Magnetospirillum sp. XM-1: one gene and its partner. The protein of the gene in region 1 interacts with the protein of each later gene in a pairwise test. Links are inferred from orthologs where the notes say so. Each region holds a gene or a part of one and is shown on either strand. Other genes may lie near its edges.

Region 1 (8,287 bases):
TTGCCGTTGCCGGCGAACGACTTGTAGAGGTCACCGTACAGCGCCGCCGAACGCCCCCAAGAGAAGTCCTGGGCGACGCAGGCCTTGACGATCTTCGTCCACTGGTCCTTGCGGGTGTAAAGCCCCACGGCCCGCTCGACCGCCCACTGGAAGGCGCCGACATTGCAATGCTCGAACACGAAGCCGTTGGCCTTGCCGGTCATCAGGGTGTCGTAGCCGCTGTCCACCAGGGTGTCGGCCAGCCCGCCGGTGGCGTGGGCTATCGGCACGGTGCCGTAGCGGAAGGCGTAGAACTGGGTCAGGCCGCACGGCTCGAACCTGGATGGCATCAGCAGCATGTCGCCGCCGGCCATCATGCGATGCGCCAGGGGCTCGGAATAGCCGATGCGCGCCGCCACCTGGGTGGGATGGGCGGCGGCCGCGGCGCGGAAACCGTCCTCCAGGTGCCGGTCGCCGGTTCCCACCACCGCCACCTGGGCGCCCATCTTCAGGATGTTGGGCAGGGCCGCCAGGACCAGGTCCATGCCCTTGTGGTCGTTGAGGCGGCTGACGATCACCATCAGCGGCGCATCCGGGTCCTGGGCCAGGCCCAGTTCCGCCTGCAGCGCCGCCTTGTTGCGCGCCTTGCCGGCCGAATCGCCGGGGGCATAGGGATGGGCGAGATGGGAATCGGTGGCCGGATTCCACACCCCGTAATCGGCGCCGTTGAGGATACCGACAAGGTCCGTGGCGCGATGGGACAAAAGGCCGTCCATGCCGCAGCCGAAGGCCGGGGTCTGGATCTCCTTGGCATAGCGCGGGCTGACCGTGGTGATGCGGTCGGAATAGAACAGCCCAGCCTTGAGGTAGGACAGGGTGTCGTAATACTCGAACCCTTCCATGGCGTACATGTCGGGCGGGAAGCCCAGGCGCGCCACCATGTCCGGCGGGAACTGGCCCTGATAGGCGATGTTGTGGATGGTGAAGACCGTCGCCGGGCGCTGGGTCACGTTCCAGGCGTGGAGATAAGCCGCCGCCAGGCCGGTCTGCCAGTCGTTGGCGTGCAGCACCTGGGGCCGCCACTTGACCGGGCTGCCCTCGGTGCAAAGATGGGCGGCCGTCCACGACAGCAGGGCGAAGCGCAGCGCGTTGTCGGGCCAGTCGCGGCCCTGGGAATCCTGATAGGGACCGCCGACGCGCTCGAACAGGGCGGGACAGTCCACCAGCCAGACAGGAACACCGCTGTCGGGCAGCTTGCCGGATAGCAGCATCGCCTCGGCCCCCAGGCCGAAGGGGTCGCCCAGCGCGCCGGCCACCTTCTTGGCCCCGGCGGCGGCGATGGCGTCGGGATAACCGGGCAGCAGGATGCGGACATCCACGCCGGCTTGGGCCAGGGCGGCGGGCAGCGCCCCCGACACGTCGGCCAGCCCGCCGGTCTTGACCAGCGGAAACACTTCTGAGGAAGCGAACAGCACGCGCATCTCGGACCCCGTCTCGGAGGTTGAAGCACTCCTACCTTCAGCCTATCCCGGATTACCGCCGCCGTCGAGAGAGGCCGTGGCCCCACATGGCCGCGTCCCGCCCCCTGCGATTGTACCCATGCGGGGATTGTGGCACCGTCATAAGGCAACGAAAAAACGTCCAAGGGGTGATGAATGTACGATCCCACCGATCGGAGCGCCGCCATCGACATCGAGGTCAACGACCGCCTGCGCAAGACCCTGGCGCTGATCCTGGCGGGCGGGCGCGGCTCGCGCCTGATGGACCTCACCGACTGGCACGCCAAGCCGGCCATTCCCTTCGCCGGCAAGTTCCGCATCGTCGACTTCACGCTCTCCAACTGCATCAATTCCGGCATCCGCCGCATCGGCGTGCTGACCCAGTACAAGGCCCATTCCCTGCTGCAGCACATCCAGCGCGGTTGGGGTTTCCTCAGGGGCGAGTTCAACGAGTTCATCGAGCTGCTGCCCGCCCAGCAGCGCACCCAGGGCGAGAACTGGTACAAGGGCACCGCCGACGCGGTGTTCCAGAACCTGGACATCGTCCGGGCGCATAGGCCCGAGCATGTGCTGATCCTGGCCGGCGACCATGTCTACAAGATGCATTACGGCCGCATGCTGGCCCACCACCTGGCGGCCGGGGCCGACGTCACCGTCGCCTGCATCGAGGTGCCGCTGGAGGCCGCCAAGGGCTTCGGCGTCATGGCGGTGGACGACGACGACCGCATCATCCGCTTCGACGAGAAGCCCGCCAACCCGCAGCCCATGCCCGGACATCCCGACAAGGCCATGGCCAGCATGGGCATCTACATCTTCAACGCCCAGCTGCTGTTCGACATGCTGCAGAAGGACTCCACAGCCGCAGGGACCAGCCACGATTTCGGCAAGGACCTGATCCCCGCCCTGGTCGGCACCCACCGGGTGATCGCCCACCACTTCCAGGATTCCTGCGTCATGCACGAAGGGGCGCGGGAGCATTACTGGCGCGACGTCGGCACCATCGACGCCTATTGGGAGGCCAATATCGACCTCACCACGGTGACGCCGGCGCTGAACCTCTATGACGAGAGCTGGCCCATCTGGACCGACCAGCCGCAATCGCCGCCCGCCAAGTTCGTGTTCGATTCCGATCACAGGCGCGGCATGGCGGTGGATTCCCTGGTGGCGGGAGGCTGCATCGTCTCGGGCGCCGTGGTGCGGCGCTCCATGCTGTTCTCCAACGTCCGGGTCAATTCCTATTGCGTGGTCGAGGACGCCGTCATCCTGCCCAACGTCGACATCGGCCGCCATGCGCGCCTGAAACGCTGCATCGTCGACCAGGGCGTGGTGGTGCCGCCGGGTCTGGTGGTGGGCGAGGACGCCGCCCTGGACGCCGCCCGCTTCCACCGCACGGAAAAGGGCATCACCCTGGTGACGGCGGAGAAGCTGAAATTGCTGGGAGCATAGGAGAGGGCCCGCGTGAGCGGCAAGGCTACCAGTTGTAATGATACCCCTGATGACACTCGACGCCATCGACCACCCAACCGCGCGCCTCTTTACTCATCCGGTATCGGGCTATCCAGGGGCCGGAGCGTTCCCAGGCGGCAACGATGATGACTGAGTTACCCGTGCTGCGTTCAGTACGATACCAGTAACCATAGGGTGCGTCGTCCTGGGCGCAGTTCAGCGGGCTCGATTCCAGCCCGCACATATCGCCCTCGACATATTCGCCACCACAATTCTGGACGACCAGTTCACGCTCATAGGCCGCGACGGCATCGAGATACGCCGAACTGAAGTAGCGACCGAACATTTTCTCGTAAGTCCGCCGAGCCCCTTTGTAATCGGTGAGGAAGTCAAAGAGGTGCACATTTCCAGGCCGTTCCGAGGCTTGAACCTTCAAAATGACGTTCAATGCGCGCTCGGGCGCTGATGCCGCACGGTGAAGTTGCCCTGCCATCGACTCCCCATCCGCCCCAAACGTCGGAATGGGGGAGACGAGAGCGACGACAAGGCTAAGGGCTGCGACGATAGACCTGATGGGCCGGTTTGTGCGTGCGGTATCCATCGCCACCCCACATATCCCTTTGCTTGTAGTCCGATATCCAAGTCTTGCCGTCATACATTGCCGTATGGCCTTCAATGCTCCCGCCTGGATAGGGCTGGATAACGACGACATCGCCTTTTCGAGGTTTATACGCCTCTTCGGCAACCGGTTCAAATCCGGCCTTCTCCAGGGCTGGTCCCATATCCTTGGCATCACGGACGCCAACACCCACCTGGAGGCCGCCACTGCTAAGGGCCGCCTTGACGTAATTGGCACAACGCCCTTTTGATTTGGCCTCGGCGCGCGCTCTCAACGTCTCTGCCGACTTGTCCGCATCGAACGGTGCCTTGGCTCCGCTGCCGCCGGTCCGCTCGTGGGCCGCCACCTCGACCACGTGGCCGTTGACGGTGCGGGTATAGCTGCGGATACGGATGCTCCCGCTGGCCACCTTGGTTCCGTCCGAGGCGTAGATATTGCCGTCTGCGCCCTGGCGGCGCTCCATCTGGTCGGTGTGGTCACCGCGCAGGGTCTGGTCGGGATAGAGGGTGGCGAAGCCCTGGGACACCATATCGCGCCATGACTGGGAATCCGGGTGGCGGGAGTTGGTGTAGCGGGGATCGGTCATGGCCTTCTTCAGATTGGCCTCGGTCAGCGGAAAAGGATACATGGCAGGCTCCGGGCAAAAGAAAACGCCCGGAGCCAATGCCTGGCTCCGGGCGTATTTCGGGTGTTGGTGGACTATTCCTACCACAAACCCGACAACGGAAAAAGGAATTTATTCTTCTAACGGTTCCCAAAGGGCCGCGCCCTTTGGCGGGTGCGGGCGGAGCCCGCGTGAGCGGCGAAGCCGAATGGTGCGGCCCCTCACCCCACCCCTCTCCCGGAGGGAGAGGGAGTCTAAGGACCGCCCCCTACTTCCCCGCCTTCTCCAACTGCCGCCACTTCGCCACGTTTGAATTGTGCTCGTCCAGCGTCCGGGCGAAGGCGTGGCCGCCGGTGCCGTCGGCGACGAAGTACAGCGCGTCGGTCTTGGCCGGGTGGAGCACGGCTTCCAGCGAGGCGCGGCCGGGATTGGCGATGGGGGTCTTTGGCAATCCGTCGATGGTGTAGGTGTTCCAGGGGTGATTGGTCTGGAGCTCGGCCCGGGTGAGCGGATGGTCGAGCTCACCCAGTCCGTCGGACACGCCATAGATCACCGTGGGGTCGGATTGCAGCCGCATACCCTTGGCGAGGCGGTTGTAGAACACGGCGGCGACCTTGGCGCGTTCGGAATCCACGGCCGTCTCGCGCTCGACCATGGAGGCGAGGATCAGGGCGTCGTCCTTGGATTTAAGCGGCAGGCCGGGGGCGCGGGCCACCCACAGCACGTCCAGGGTCTGGGCCATGGCCTTTTCCATGCGGGCGACGACGTCGTCGCGGGCTTCGTCTCTGACCATGTGCCAGGTCTCGGGCAGCAGGCGGCCTTCGGCCGGCTTGCGGGTGACGGAGCCGGACAGGAAGTCGGCCTCCTTCACCAGATCGAGGACCTGGCGCACGGTCAGCCCCTCGGCCACCGTCAGCTTGTGGATCACCACCTTGCCCTCGGCGATGATGCGCATGGCCTCTTCCGGCGACACATGGGCGGGAAAGGCGTATTCGCCGGCCTTCAGCGTGGCACGGCGCAGCTTGACGCCGGCGGCGAAGACATAGCGGGACGAGACCACGCCGGCACCTTCCAGCGACTGGGCGATCAGCTCGGTGCCCGACCCCTTGGGAATGATCACGGTAACCGGCCTGGGCGACGGCCCCGGCCCGGTGAAGCGGCGGTGGCCTTCCCAGGCGATCCAGGCGGCCGCCAGGACGAGCACAGCCATCAGGGCGGCGGCGATCTTCATCCAGGGTTTCATTTCCGCGCATTCCTCCGGACAGGACAAAGGCCCCCGATTGCGCGGGGGCCTTGCCTTGAAAAACGGCTCTGCGTCGCCGGTTACAGGCCGCGCAGCACCAGCGAGGCGTTGGTGCCGCCGAACCCGAACGAGTTGGACAGCGCCACCTTGATCTTACGCTCCTTGGCCTTCAACGGCACCAGGTCGAGGTCGCAGCCCTCGTCCGGATTGTGCAGGTTGAGGGTGGGCGGCGCGACCTGATCGCGGATGGCCAGCAGCGAGTAGATGGCTTCCACCGCGCCCGCCGCGCCCAGCAGGTGGCCGATGGCCGACTTGGTGGACGACATGGAGAGCTTGTAGGCGTGGCTGCCGAACACCTGCTTGACCGCGCCCAGCTCGATGGTGTCGCCCATGGTGGCGGTACCGTGGGCGTTGACGTAGTCGATGTCCTCGACATTGACGCCGGCCCGCTTGATGGCGGCCTTCATGGCGCGCACGGCGCCGTTGCCGTCTTCGGCGGGAGCGGTGATGTGATGGGCGTCGCCGGACATGCCGTAGCCGATCACCTCGCCATAGATCTTGGCGCCGCGCTTCTTGGCGTGCTCGAGTTCCTCCAGCACCACGACGCCGGCGCCCTCGCCCATGACGAAGCCGTCACGGTCGCGGTCCCAGGGGCGCGAGGCCTCGGTCGGGCGGTCGTTGTAGCTGGTGCACAGCGCCTTGGCGGCGGCGAAACCCGCGATGCCCAGGCGGTGAATGGCGGCCTCGGCGCCGCCGGCCACCATGACGTCGGCATCATCGAACTGGATGATGCGGGCGGCGTCGCCGATGGCGTGCGCGCCGGTGGCGCAGGCGGTGACCACGGCGTGGTTCGGTCCCTTGAAGCCGTACTTGATCGACAGATGGCCAGAGACCAGGTTGATCAGCGCGGCGGGGATGAAAAAGGGGCTGATGCGGCGCGGACCGGATTTCTCCAGGGTCAGGGCGCCGTCGGCGATGTTGGGCAGACCGCCGATGCCCGAACCGATCATCACGCCGGTACGTTCCAGCGATTCCGCGTCGGAAGGCTTCCAGCCGGAATCCTCGACGGCCTCGGCGGCGGCGGCCAGGCCATAGACGATGAAATCGTCCATGCGGCGCCGGTCCTTGGCGGGAACGACGGCATCGAGATCAAGCTCGCCCGGATTGGTACCGCGCGGAATGACACCGGCGATCTGGGCGGCGAGATCGGAAACATCGAAGGCATCGATGCGGCGGATGCCGGACTGGGCGGCGATCAGACGCTCCCAGTTGACCTTGACACCATTGCCGAGCGGAGTGGTCAGGCCGAGGCCGGTGACGACAACACGTCTCATGGAACCCTGGCTTTCGGAAAGTGTATGGGACAGATGACTGGACGCCGGACCGCGCCATGCGGCCCGGCGTCCTTATATCACTTAGGAATTCGCCGTGATGAAATCGATGGCGTCCTTCACCGTGAGAATCTTCTCGGCGGCGTCATCGGGGATCTCGACGGAGAATTCTTCTTCGAAGGCCATCACCAGCTCGACGGTGTCGAGGCTGTCGGCGCCCAGGTCATCGATGAAGGAGGCGTTCTCGGTCACCTTGGCCTCTTCGACGCCCAGATGCTCGACGACGATCTTCTTAACCCGTTCAGCCACGTCACTCATTTGCGAATCCTCGAAAAGTCTCGTCTATGGGAAAACTGTTTAACGCGCCTCGGCGCTCAGGCCCCGACAGGCGGAAAGTGCCCGTCTGTACCATACTTTTTTTGCCATTGCCAGCATCGGCGGCCCTAATTCCGACACCTTTGTCGGAATGCCTAGATCATCGCCATGCCGCCGTTGACGTGCAGGGTCTGGCCCGTCACGTAGGCGGCCTCGGCGGAAGCCAGATAGACCACGGCCGCCGCGATCTCTTCCGAGGTGCCCATGCGTCCGGCGGGAATGCCGGCGTTAAGCTTGGCCTTCTGCTCGTCCGACAGCACGTCGGTCATGGCGGAGGAGATGAAGCCCGGCGCCACGCAGTTCACGGTGATGTTGCGGCTGGCCACTTCCTGGGCCAGCGCCTTGCTCATGCCGATCATGCCGGCCTTGGAGGCGGCGTAGTTGACCTGCCCCGGATTGCCGGTGACGCCGACGATGGAGGTGATGTTGACGATGCGGCCCCAGCGGCGCTTCATCTGGCCCTTGACGGCGGCGCGGCTCAGGCGGAAGGCGGCGGTGAGATTGACGTCGATCACCGTCTGCCAGTCCTCGTCCTTCATGCGCAGCACCAGGCCGTCCTTGGTCAGGCCGGCGTTGTTGACCAGGATGTCGATGGAGCCCATGGCCGCCTCGGCGTCCTTGGCCAGCTGCTCGACGGCCGCCGCGTCCGACAGGTTGGCGGGCAGGACGTGGACGCGCTCGCCCAGTTCGGCGGCCAGGGCGTCGAGCGCCTCGCGCCTTGTGCCGTGCAGGCCGACGACGGCGCCACGGGCATGCAGGGCACGAGCGATGGCGCCGCCGATGCCGCCCGAGGCGCCGGTCACCAGGGCGGTCTTGCCGCTAAGATCGAACATCAAGCTCTCTCCCTATTTCGACGACCCAACGTCTTCGTTGGGTCGGAGTTGCGGGCAAGGCCCGGCACGCCTTATGGCGCGGGAGCCAAGCGCGCGGAGGCGCGCGCCCGGCGATTGAGGGACAATGATCAAAGGCTCTTCAGGAAGGCTTCGATGTCGGCGGGCGTGCCCACCGAGGAGCCGGACAGTTCCTTGTCGATGCGCTTGGCCAGGCCGCCCAGCACCTTGCCGGAGCCCAGCTCCACCAGCGAGGTCACGCCCTCGGCCTTCATGAACAGCACGCTTTCGCGCCAGCGCACCGTGCCGGTCACCTGGCGGACCAGCAGGTCGCGGATGGCGGCCGGGTCGGTGACCTTCG
Region 2 (8,421 bases), 1.3 Mb from region 1 along the record:
AAGCTGATGCGCTGCGGGTTGGAGCCGTCGGCCCCCATGACGTAGATCTGCTGCCCGCCGCCCCGGTCGGATTCGAAGACGATCTGCTGGCCGTCGGGCGAATAGCTGGGCGCGGTGTCGATGGCGGGATTGAACGTCAGCTGCTTTTTCTGCCGGGTCAGCAGATTCATTTCGTAGATTTCAGTATTGCCGCTTTCGGCCATGCTGAAGATGACCTTGTTGCCGTCGGGCGAGAAGCGCGGCGCGAAGGTCATGCCCGGGAAATTGCCCAGCGATTCACGCCGGCCGGTATCCAGGTTGAAGATGTAGACCCGGGGCACGCCCTTGAAATACGAGAGGTACGTGATCTCGCGGGCGCTGGGCGAGAAGCGGGGTGTCAGCACCAGTTCCGACCCGTCGGTGAGGAAGCGGTGGTTCTCGCCGTCCTGATCCATGATGGACAGGCGCTTCTTGCGGTCGTTCTTGGGACCGGATTCCGCGATGTAGACGATCTGGGTGTCGAAATACCCGTCCTCGCCGGTCACCCGCTTGTAGATGGCGTCGGCCACCTTGTGCGACAGCCGCCGCCAATCCTGGGGCGAAGCCGACAGCGTCCAGCCGGTCATGTAGGCTTCGTTGAACACGTCCCACAGGCGGAATTCCACCCGGATGCGTCCGTCGGGGCCGCTTTCCACCTTGCCGCTGACCAGGGCTTCCGCGTTGATGGCCTTCCAGTCGGGAAAGCGCGGACCGGCCTGCAGGGAGGCCACGGTCTGGATGAAGGCCTTGGGGTCGATGGGCTTGAACAGCCCCGAACGCTCCAGATCGGCCGAGACCACCCGGGCGATGTCGGCGCCGATGCGCCCGTCCTGGGGCTGGCCGCCGGCGAAGTCGGGAATGGCGATGGGCAGCGGCTTCATCTGGCCGCGGGTGATGTCGATCCGCACCTCGGCGCTGGCGGGCAGAGCCGCCAGGACCCCGAGGACGACGAAGGCGGCCAGCGCCGCGAGCGAGCGAATGCGTGACATGGGGATCATCTTCCTGCCGCGAACTTGGGGTTGAAGGCCAACGTGAAATCCTTGAACTGCTCGTACTTGTCCACCGGAATGGGCAGCGGGCTGGCGGCGCGCACGGCGCGGCGCGCGCTGTCGGCGGCGGCCTGGTAATAGGGATTGAGCATCATCATCGGGTCCGCCTTGATCTCGGCGGCGGTGACGGTGCCGTCGGGCAGCACCGAGACCTGGATCATCACCACCAGCTTGTCGGCGTCCTTGGCGCCGGCCGGCACGTTCCAGAACCGCTCGATATGGGCGCGGATACGGTCGCGCTCGGTCATGGAGACCGGCTCGTTGGGATTGTGCGACGCCGAGCCCCTGACCGATTGCGGCGCGGTCTGGGTGGCGGTCTTGTTCTCCGGCACCGAGGGCTTGAGCTTCTCGGTGGACTTCAGGAGCTTGTCCAGTTCGTCCTGGGGCGTCGGCTTCTTCTTGTCCACCGACTTCAGCAGCGAATCCAGCTCGTCCTTGACGTCCTTGGTCTTCTTGGGCGGCTCGGGCTTGGGCGGCGGCGGAGGCGGCGGAGGCGGCTCCGGCTTATGCTCGGGCTTGGGCTCGGGCTTAGGCATGGGGGCCGGCTCCGGCTTGGGCGGAGGAGGCGCGGGCGTGGGCGGCGGCGGCGGCGCCGGGGTAGGCGGCGGCGGCGGCTTGGGCGGTTCGGGCTTGGGCGGCTCGGGCTTCGGCGGTTCCGGCTTGGGCGGCTCGGGCTTCGGCGGTTCCGGCTTGGGCGGCTCGGGCTTCGGCGGTTCCGGCTTGGGCGGCTCGGGCTCGGCCTTCTGGGGCTCGGGCTGGGGCTTGTTGTCCTGGAGCGGCGGCGGGTTGGTCTTGGCGCCGATGGGAACGATGTCGACGACCAGCGGCGCTTCCTCCACGGGCAGCTCGCGCCAGAACTGCGGCAGGCCGAACACCGCCAGCAGGAACAGCGCCAGATGCAGAAGACCGGAGAAGACGTAGCTTTCGCGCCGCATTTCCATGACGGGAGCCTAGCGACCTCCCTTCTTGGCCGGCTTGGCCGGTTCCGACGAGCCCTTGACCTCGGTGACCAGGGCGACCTTGGCGAAGCCGGCGGCGCCCAGCGTGCCCATCACCTCCATCACCCGGCCGTAATCGATGCCCTTGTCGCCGCGCACGAAGATGCGGGTCTCGGGCTTCTGGGCGGTGATGGCCTGGAGACGGGGCGCCAGTTCGTCGATCTGCACCTCGGTTTCCTGAATCCAAATCTTGCCGTGGGCGTCGATGGACACCGACAAAGGCTGGTCGTCGCCCTTCAAGGGGGCCGACGAGGTCTTGGGCAGGTCCACCTGCACGCCCGCGGTGAGCAGGGGCGCGGTGACCATGAAGATCACCAGCAGCACCAGCATGACGTCGACCATGGGGGTGACGTTGATCTCGGCCACCGGCCGGAACTTGCGGGAGTGCCCCTTGCGGCTTCCCAGCGAGGCTCCCATCAGGCCTTCTCCTCGAGCTGGCGCGACAGGATGGCGCCGAATTCACCGGCGAAATTCTCCAGGCGCTTGGAATAGCGGTCGAGATCGGTGGAGATCTTGTTGTAGGCGATCACCGCCGGAATGGCGGCCACCAGGCCGAGAGCGGTGGCGAACAGCGCCTCGGCGATGCCGGGCGCCACCACGGCCAGCGAGGTGTTCTTGGTCGCGGCGATGGACTGGAACGAGTTCATGATGCCCCACACCGTGCCGAACAGGCCGATGAACGGCGCCGTCGAGCCCACCGAGGCCAGGAAGCCCAGACGGCGCTCCAGCAGCTCCATCTCGCGGCCCAAGGTGACGCTCATCACCCGGTCGATGCGCTGGGGCAGGCTGGCCCTGGTCGAATCGCGGTCGGCCAGGCCCTTGGCCGCCGAACGCCGCCATTCGCGCATGGCGGCCACGAAGATGGACGACATGGGATCCAGCGGCCGGGCGCCGATGCGGTCGTACAGCTCCTCCAGCGAGCCGCCCGACCAGAAGGCTTCCTCGAACTGGTCGGCCCGGGTGCTGAGCTGGCGCACCTTCATCAGCTTGTCAAAGATGATGGCCCAGCACCAGAACGAGGCCAGAAGCAGGGCGATCATGACGAACTTGACGATGATGTCGGCGCGCATGAACAGCGCCCACATGGACAAGTCCATCTGCGCCGCCGCTCCGGCCGCCCCTACTGCCTGAGAAGGATCCATGATACCTACCGCCTTTCGCTGATCCGCTTCGCGAACAATTCCCTGACCGGCGCCGGAATGCGGGCCGGTTTGCCGGACAGGGTGATATAGCCCAGGCGCACCCCGATGCGCACCAATTCAGTTCCGTCTTCGGCGCGGATGATCCGCTGCTCCAGTTCAATACTGGCGCCGCCGATGGAAGTCACCTCGGTTTGAACCGAAAGCAGGTCGTCCAGCTTGGCCGGACGTCGGAAATCCATGTTGGCCGAGCGCACCGCGAAGGCGGTTCCCTCACCGTCTTCCAGCATTTTCCGCTGGCTGACGCCCAGTTCGCGCACCAGCTCGGTGCGCGCCCGCTCGGCGAAATTCAGGTAGTTGGAGTGGTAGACGATGCCGCCGGCATCGGTGTCCTCGTAATAGACGCGGATGGGGAAACTATGAACGCTCATTCCCCCTCCTCATCCATGCGGGTCAGAAGATCCAGCTGCACCAAGAGGTCCTTGGGCGGATTGATGCCGATATGCTTGAAGCCCGAAGCCGACAGCATGCGGCCCCTGGGCGTGCGCTGGATCATGCCCTGCTGCAGCAGATAGGGTTCGACCACCTCTTCCAGGGTATCGCGGCTTTCCGAGAGCGCCGCGGCCAGGGTTTCCACACCCACCGGCCCGCCGCCGTAATTCTCGGCGATGCAGCGGAGATAGCGGCGGTCCATGGCGTCCAGGCCGATGCGGTCCACTTCCAGACGGTTCAGCGCCGCGTCGGCGATGGCGGCGTCCACCGGCGACTTGCCGGCCACGGCGGCGAAATCGCGCACCCGGCGCAACAGCCGTCCCGCCACGCGGGGCGTGCCCCTGGACCGGCGCGCCACCTCGGCCGAGCCGTCGGCGGTCAAATCGAAGCCCAGCACGCGGGCGCCGCGCGACACGATGGATTCCAGTTCAGCCGGCTCGTAGAAATTCATGCGGCACGGAATGCCGAAACGCTCGCGCAGCGGCGTGGTCAACAGGCCCGAGCGGGTGGTCGCCCCCACCAGGGTGAAGCGGGGCAGATCGATGCGGACAGAGCGGGCCGCCGGCCCTTCACCGATGATCAGATCCAACTGAAAGTCCTCCATCGCAGGATAGAGAACCTCCTCTATGGCAGGATTAAGGCGATGGATCTCGTCGATGAACAGGACGTCGTTGGGTTCCAGATTGGTCAGCAGCGCCGCCAGGTCGCCAGCCCGCTGGATCACCGGACCGGAGGTGGCGCGAAAGCCCACCCCCAGTTCACGCGCCACGATCTGGGCCAGCGTGGTCTTGCCCAGGCCGGGCGGGCCGTGGAACAGCACGTGGTCGAGCGCGTCGCCACGGCCGCGGGCGGCATGGATGAACACCTTCAGGTTCTCGCACACCTGCCGCTGGCCGACAAAATCGTCGAGCGACAGCGGCCGGAGCGAGGTCTCGGCATCGGCGAGGTTCTGCTCGGGCGAGACCATGCGCGGCGTCATGCCAGCAGCCCCTTGCCCAGGCGCTTCAGCGCGGCGCGGATCAGGGCCGACGAATCGGCGTCATCACCCAGCTCGCGGGCGGTTTCCCCCACCGCCTGGAAGGCTTCCAGGCGCTTGTAGCCCAGGTTGACCAGGGCGGAGACGGCGTCCTCCAGGCGGCCCGAGGCGGCAGGCAGCGGCGCGGCCGAGGCCACGGCGCCGGCGGCGGCATGGAAGCCGCCCAGCGCGATCTTGCCCGCCTTGTCCTTCAGCTCGGTGAGGATACGCACCGCCAGCTTCGGCCCCACGCCGTTGGCCCGGGTCAGTCCGGCCTTGTCCTGCGCCGCGATGATCTGCAGCAACTGCTCGGGCGAGGCCACCGACAGGATGGCCAGCGCCACCTTGGCCCCCACGCCCTGCACCGTGGTCAGCAGGCGGAACCAGTCGCGCTCGCCGGTCTCGAGGAAGCCGAACAGCGAGATGGCGTCTTCACGCACCTGGGTCTCGACGAACAGGGCGGCGGCGGTGCCCACCTCCAGCCGCGCCAGGGTCTTGGCCGAACAGGCGACCAGATAGCCGACGCCGTTGCAATCCACCACCGCCCAGTCGTCACCCAGCGAATCGATCAGGCCCTTCAGCTTGGCGATCATCGCGCGCCCGCCTTTGCCAGTTTCTGCTGCGTGCCGCGATGATGGGCGTGGCAGATGGCCACCGCCAAGGCGTCGGCGGCATCGGGCGTGGCGGCGAGGCAGCCGGGCAGCAGGGTCTTCACCATCATGCCCACCTGCTCCTTGGCGGCGCGGCCCGTCCCCACCACCGATTGCTTGACCAGGGTGGCGGCGTATTCGCCCACCGGCAAGCCGGCCTTGGCGGGCACCAGCAGCACTACACCCCTGGCCTGGCCCAATTTAAGCGTGCTGGCCGGGTTCATGTTGACGAAGGTTTCCTCGACCGCCGCCTCGTCGGGACCGAATTCGGCGATCACCGCCATGATGCCGTCATGGAGCTGAACCAGGCGCTCGGCCAGATCGGCGGAGGCATCGGGACGGATCACCCCGTCCGCCACATGGCGCAGACGGTTATCGACCGCATCGACGATGCCCCAGCCGGTATTGCGCAACCCAGGATCAAGCCCCAGGATTCTCATCAGCCAAGCTTTTCCATGATCTCGTCGGGAATCTCGAAATTGGCCTGGACGCGCTGGACGTCGTCGTTGTCTTCCAGGATGTCCAGAAGCTTCAAGAGCGTACGGGCGGTTTCCTCGTCGGCGACCGGCACGGTGGTCTGCGGCTTCCAGTCCAGGCGGGCGTATTCCGGCGTGCCGAACTTGGCCTCCAGCGCGTCGCGCACCGTGCCCAGATCGTCGGGGGCGCAGGTGATCTCGTGGCCGTCCTCGTCGGATTCCACGTTGTCGGCACCGGCGTCCAGCGCGCCTTCGAACATGGCCTCGGCGCCGGCGGCCGACGCCGGATAGCGGATGGCGCCGACCCGGTCGAACATGAACGACACCGAATTGGTCTCGCCCAGCGCGCCGCCGTTCTTGTTGAAGGCGGTGCGCACCTCGGTTGCGGTGCGGTTGCGGTTGTCGGTCAGTCCCTCGACGATGATGGCCACCGAGCCGGGGCCATAGCCTTCATAGCGCACTTCCTCGTAATTGGTGCCGTCGTCGCCGCCGGCGCCGCGCTTGATGGCGCGCTCCATGGTGTCCTTGGGCATGTTGGCGGCCCGCGCCGCCATGATGGCGGCCCGCAGGCGCGGATTCATGGCCGGGTCCGGCATGCCGGTCTTGGCCGAAACCGTCAACTCGCGGATCAGCTTGGTGAAGACCTTGGCCCGCTTGGCGTCCTGCGCGCCCTTGCGGTGCATGATGTTCTTGAACTGTGAATGCCCGGCCATATTCCGCTACCAATTCCGATGGAAGGAAGATTGACCGGTGCCTATACCACATGTTGTGGCAAAGCAACAGGCATCACGCCGCCGGAATGGCGTGATGCCCGACGCTTCGAGACAAATATGTTCAATGGCTGGCGCGGACCACCAGTTCGGTGATGGCGGCCGGATCGGTGACCGCCGTCGAGCGCCCTATTTCCATCTTGCCGCGGTAGGAAATCAGGGTGCTCTGGCTCTTCACGCCGAGATAGGCCAGGGCGTCCTTCTGGCTGTCGAAATCCACCGCGAACACCTTCAGCGCCGGGTTGGAGGATTCCAGCTTGTCCACCGTGGGCTTCTGCGCCTTGCAGGTGGGGCACCAGGGCGCGGTGACGTGGACCAGGATGGGCGAGCCGGCGGCCTGGGCCGCGTCGAAGGCCATCTTGTCCCACATCTGGGCGGCCTGGACGGCGGGGGCGAGCAGGATCAGGACGAACAGCAGGGCAAGGCGGGGCATGGCACTTCCTTTCGGAAAGGACGGTTCCCCCAGATATTCGCCCCCGGCCCCCGAAAGGTTAGCCCGGCGGAAAATTAAATTCACTTCGCCGCGAGGTCGATCTTCTTGCGCATGGCGTCGAACAGCACGTCGAGATTGCCGCCGGCATTGCGCACCACCGAGGTGAAGTCGGACCGGATGGTGGTGAGCAATCCGGCCCCCTCGGCGATCACGTCGGTGATCACCAGCCGTCCCGCCGGACTGCGGACGATGACGAAGGACAGAACCACGCTGTCCTCGGGCGACAGGATCATGCGGGCCTTGACCAGCACGCCGTCCTGGCGCTCCTCGCTGCCCAGCACCTCCACCTGGGTCGAACCCGAGGAATTGTCGATCAGTTCGGCATAGGTGGCGACGAAGAAGGGGATCAGCAGATTGGTGAACGTATCCTTCTGCGCCTCGGTCGCCTTGCGCCAGTAACGGCCCAGGATCAGTTCGGATTCGAAAGCGATGTCGCCGTATTTCGTCACCAGGGCGCTGACCTTTTCGCGACTGACCTCGCGGCTGAAGGGGCCGCCGACAAAGGTGGCCGCCGCATCGGCGACGGCCTGCTTGACCAGCGCCTCGGCCTCGGGGCCGCCGGCGGCCCGCGCCGGCTGGACGGCCAGCAGCAGAACCGCCAGCAGAACGGAAAAAACGGCCTTCATCATCCTCTTCCCCCTCAGCATCACCAATCGGGCCAGCACTCGGCCAGCCGCCCACCCAGGCGCAGCGGCGCGGCGCGCAGCGCCAGCCCGGTGCGGTCGTCGGTCTCCACCATCACGCCGCACAGGGTTCCCGGCCCCTCGGCGGGCGACAGGCGCTCGCCGGGAATCTTGCGCACGAACTTGAAGATGGCGGCTTCCTTCTTCATGCCGATCACCGAATCGTAGTCGCCGCACATGCCGGCGTCGGTTTGATAGGCGGTTCCCTTGACCAGAACCTGACAATCGGCGGTGGGAACGTGGGAATGGCTGCCCACCACCAGGCTGGCGCGGCCGTCCGACAGGTGGCCCAGCGCCATCTTCTCGCTGGAGGCCTCGGCATGGACGTCGACGATGATGGCGTCGACGCCGCCGGCTCCCATGCGGGCCTTGGCCAGCACCGATTCCAGCGCGGCGAAGGGATCGTCCAGCGCGTCCATGAACAGCCGGCCCATGACCTGGACCACCATCACCTTGCGCCCGCGCGGGCCGGCATAGGTGCCGACCCCGTGCCCCGGCGTGCCGGCGGGGTAGTTCAGCGGGCGCAGCACACGCGATTCGCCGTCCAGATAGGGAATGATCTCGCGCTGGTCCCAGGTGTGGTTGCCCAGCGTCACCACGTTCACCCCCATGGCGAAGAAATCCTCGCAGATCTTGGG

Evidence for each region.
Region 2: the proteins of XM1_RS13235 (region 1) and ybgC interact in binary tests that used the Escherichia coli proteins (3 or more experiments, as listed by UniProt). The link is inferred for Magnetospirillum sp. XM-1 from one-to-one orthologs.

Annotation. Positions count from the first base shown.
Region 1 is NZ_LN997848.1:2,858,657-2,866,943, reverse strand. What follows is about bases 5,423-8,287. They hold XM1_RS13235 (acyl carrier protein), read right to left. Parts: upstream 7,040-8,287; coding sequence 6,806-7,039; downstream 5,423-6,805. Other genes in these bases: fabD (ACP S-malonyltransferase), read right to left, coding at 8,058-8,287; fabG (3-oxoacyl-[acyl-carrier-protein] reductase), read right to left, coding at 7,192-7,929; fabF (beta-ketoacyl-ACP synthase II), read right to left, coding at 5,471-6,724. In the rest of the region: glycogen synthase GlgA, read right to left, coding at 1-1,460; glgC (glucose-1-phosphate adenylyltransferase), read left to right, coding at 1,635-2,924; XM1_RS13255 (hypothetical protein), read right to left, coding at 2,950-3,417; XM1_RS24705 (hypothetical protein), read right to left, coding at 3,473-4,171; endolytic transglycosylase MltG, read right to left, coding at 4,416-5,390. UniProt on the Escherichia coli protein: Carrier of the growing fatty acid chain in fatty acid biosynthesis.
Region 2 is NZ_LN997848.1:4,106,769-4,115,189, forward strand. The notes cover bases 1,925-4,923. They hold ybgC (tol-pal system-associated acyl-CoA thioesterase), read right to left. Parts: upstream 3,636-4,923; coding sequence 3,213-3,635; downstream 1,925-3,212. Other genes in these bases: XM1_RS19010 (TonB C-terminal domain-containing protein), read right to left, coding at 1,925-2,008; tolR (protein TolR), read right to left, coding at 2,018-2,482; tolQ (protein TolQ), read right to left, coding at 2,482-3,207; ruvB (Holliday junction branch migration DNA helicase RuvB), read right to left, coding at 3,632-4,675; ruvA (Holliday junction branch migration protein RuvA), read right to left, coding at 4,672-4,923. Also shown: Tol-Pal system beta propeller repeat protein TolB, read right to left, coding at 1-1,016; more of XM1_RS19010, read right to left, coding at 1,013-1,924; more of ruvA, read right to left, coding at 4,924-5,304; crossover junction endodeoxyribonuclease RuvC, read right to left, coding at 5,301-5,801; XM1_RS19045 (YebC/PmpR family DNA-binding transcriptional regulator), read right to left, coding at 5,801-6,550; XM1_RS19050 (thioredoxin family protein), read right to left, coding at 6,672-7,040; XM1_RS19055 (phospholipid-binding protein MlaC), read right to left, coding at 7,121-7,729; XM1_RS19060 (TIGR00282 family metallophosphoesterase), read right to left, coding at 7,747-8,421.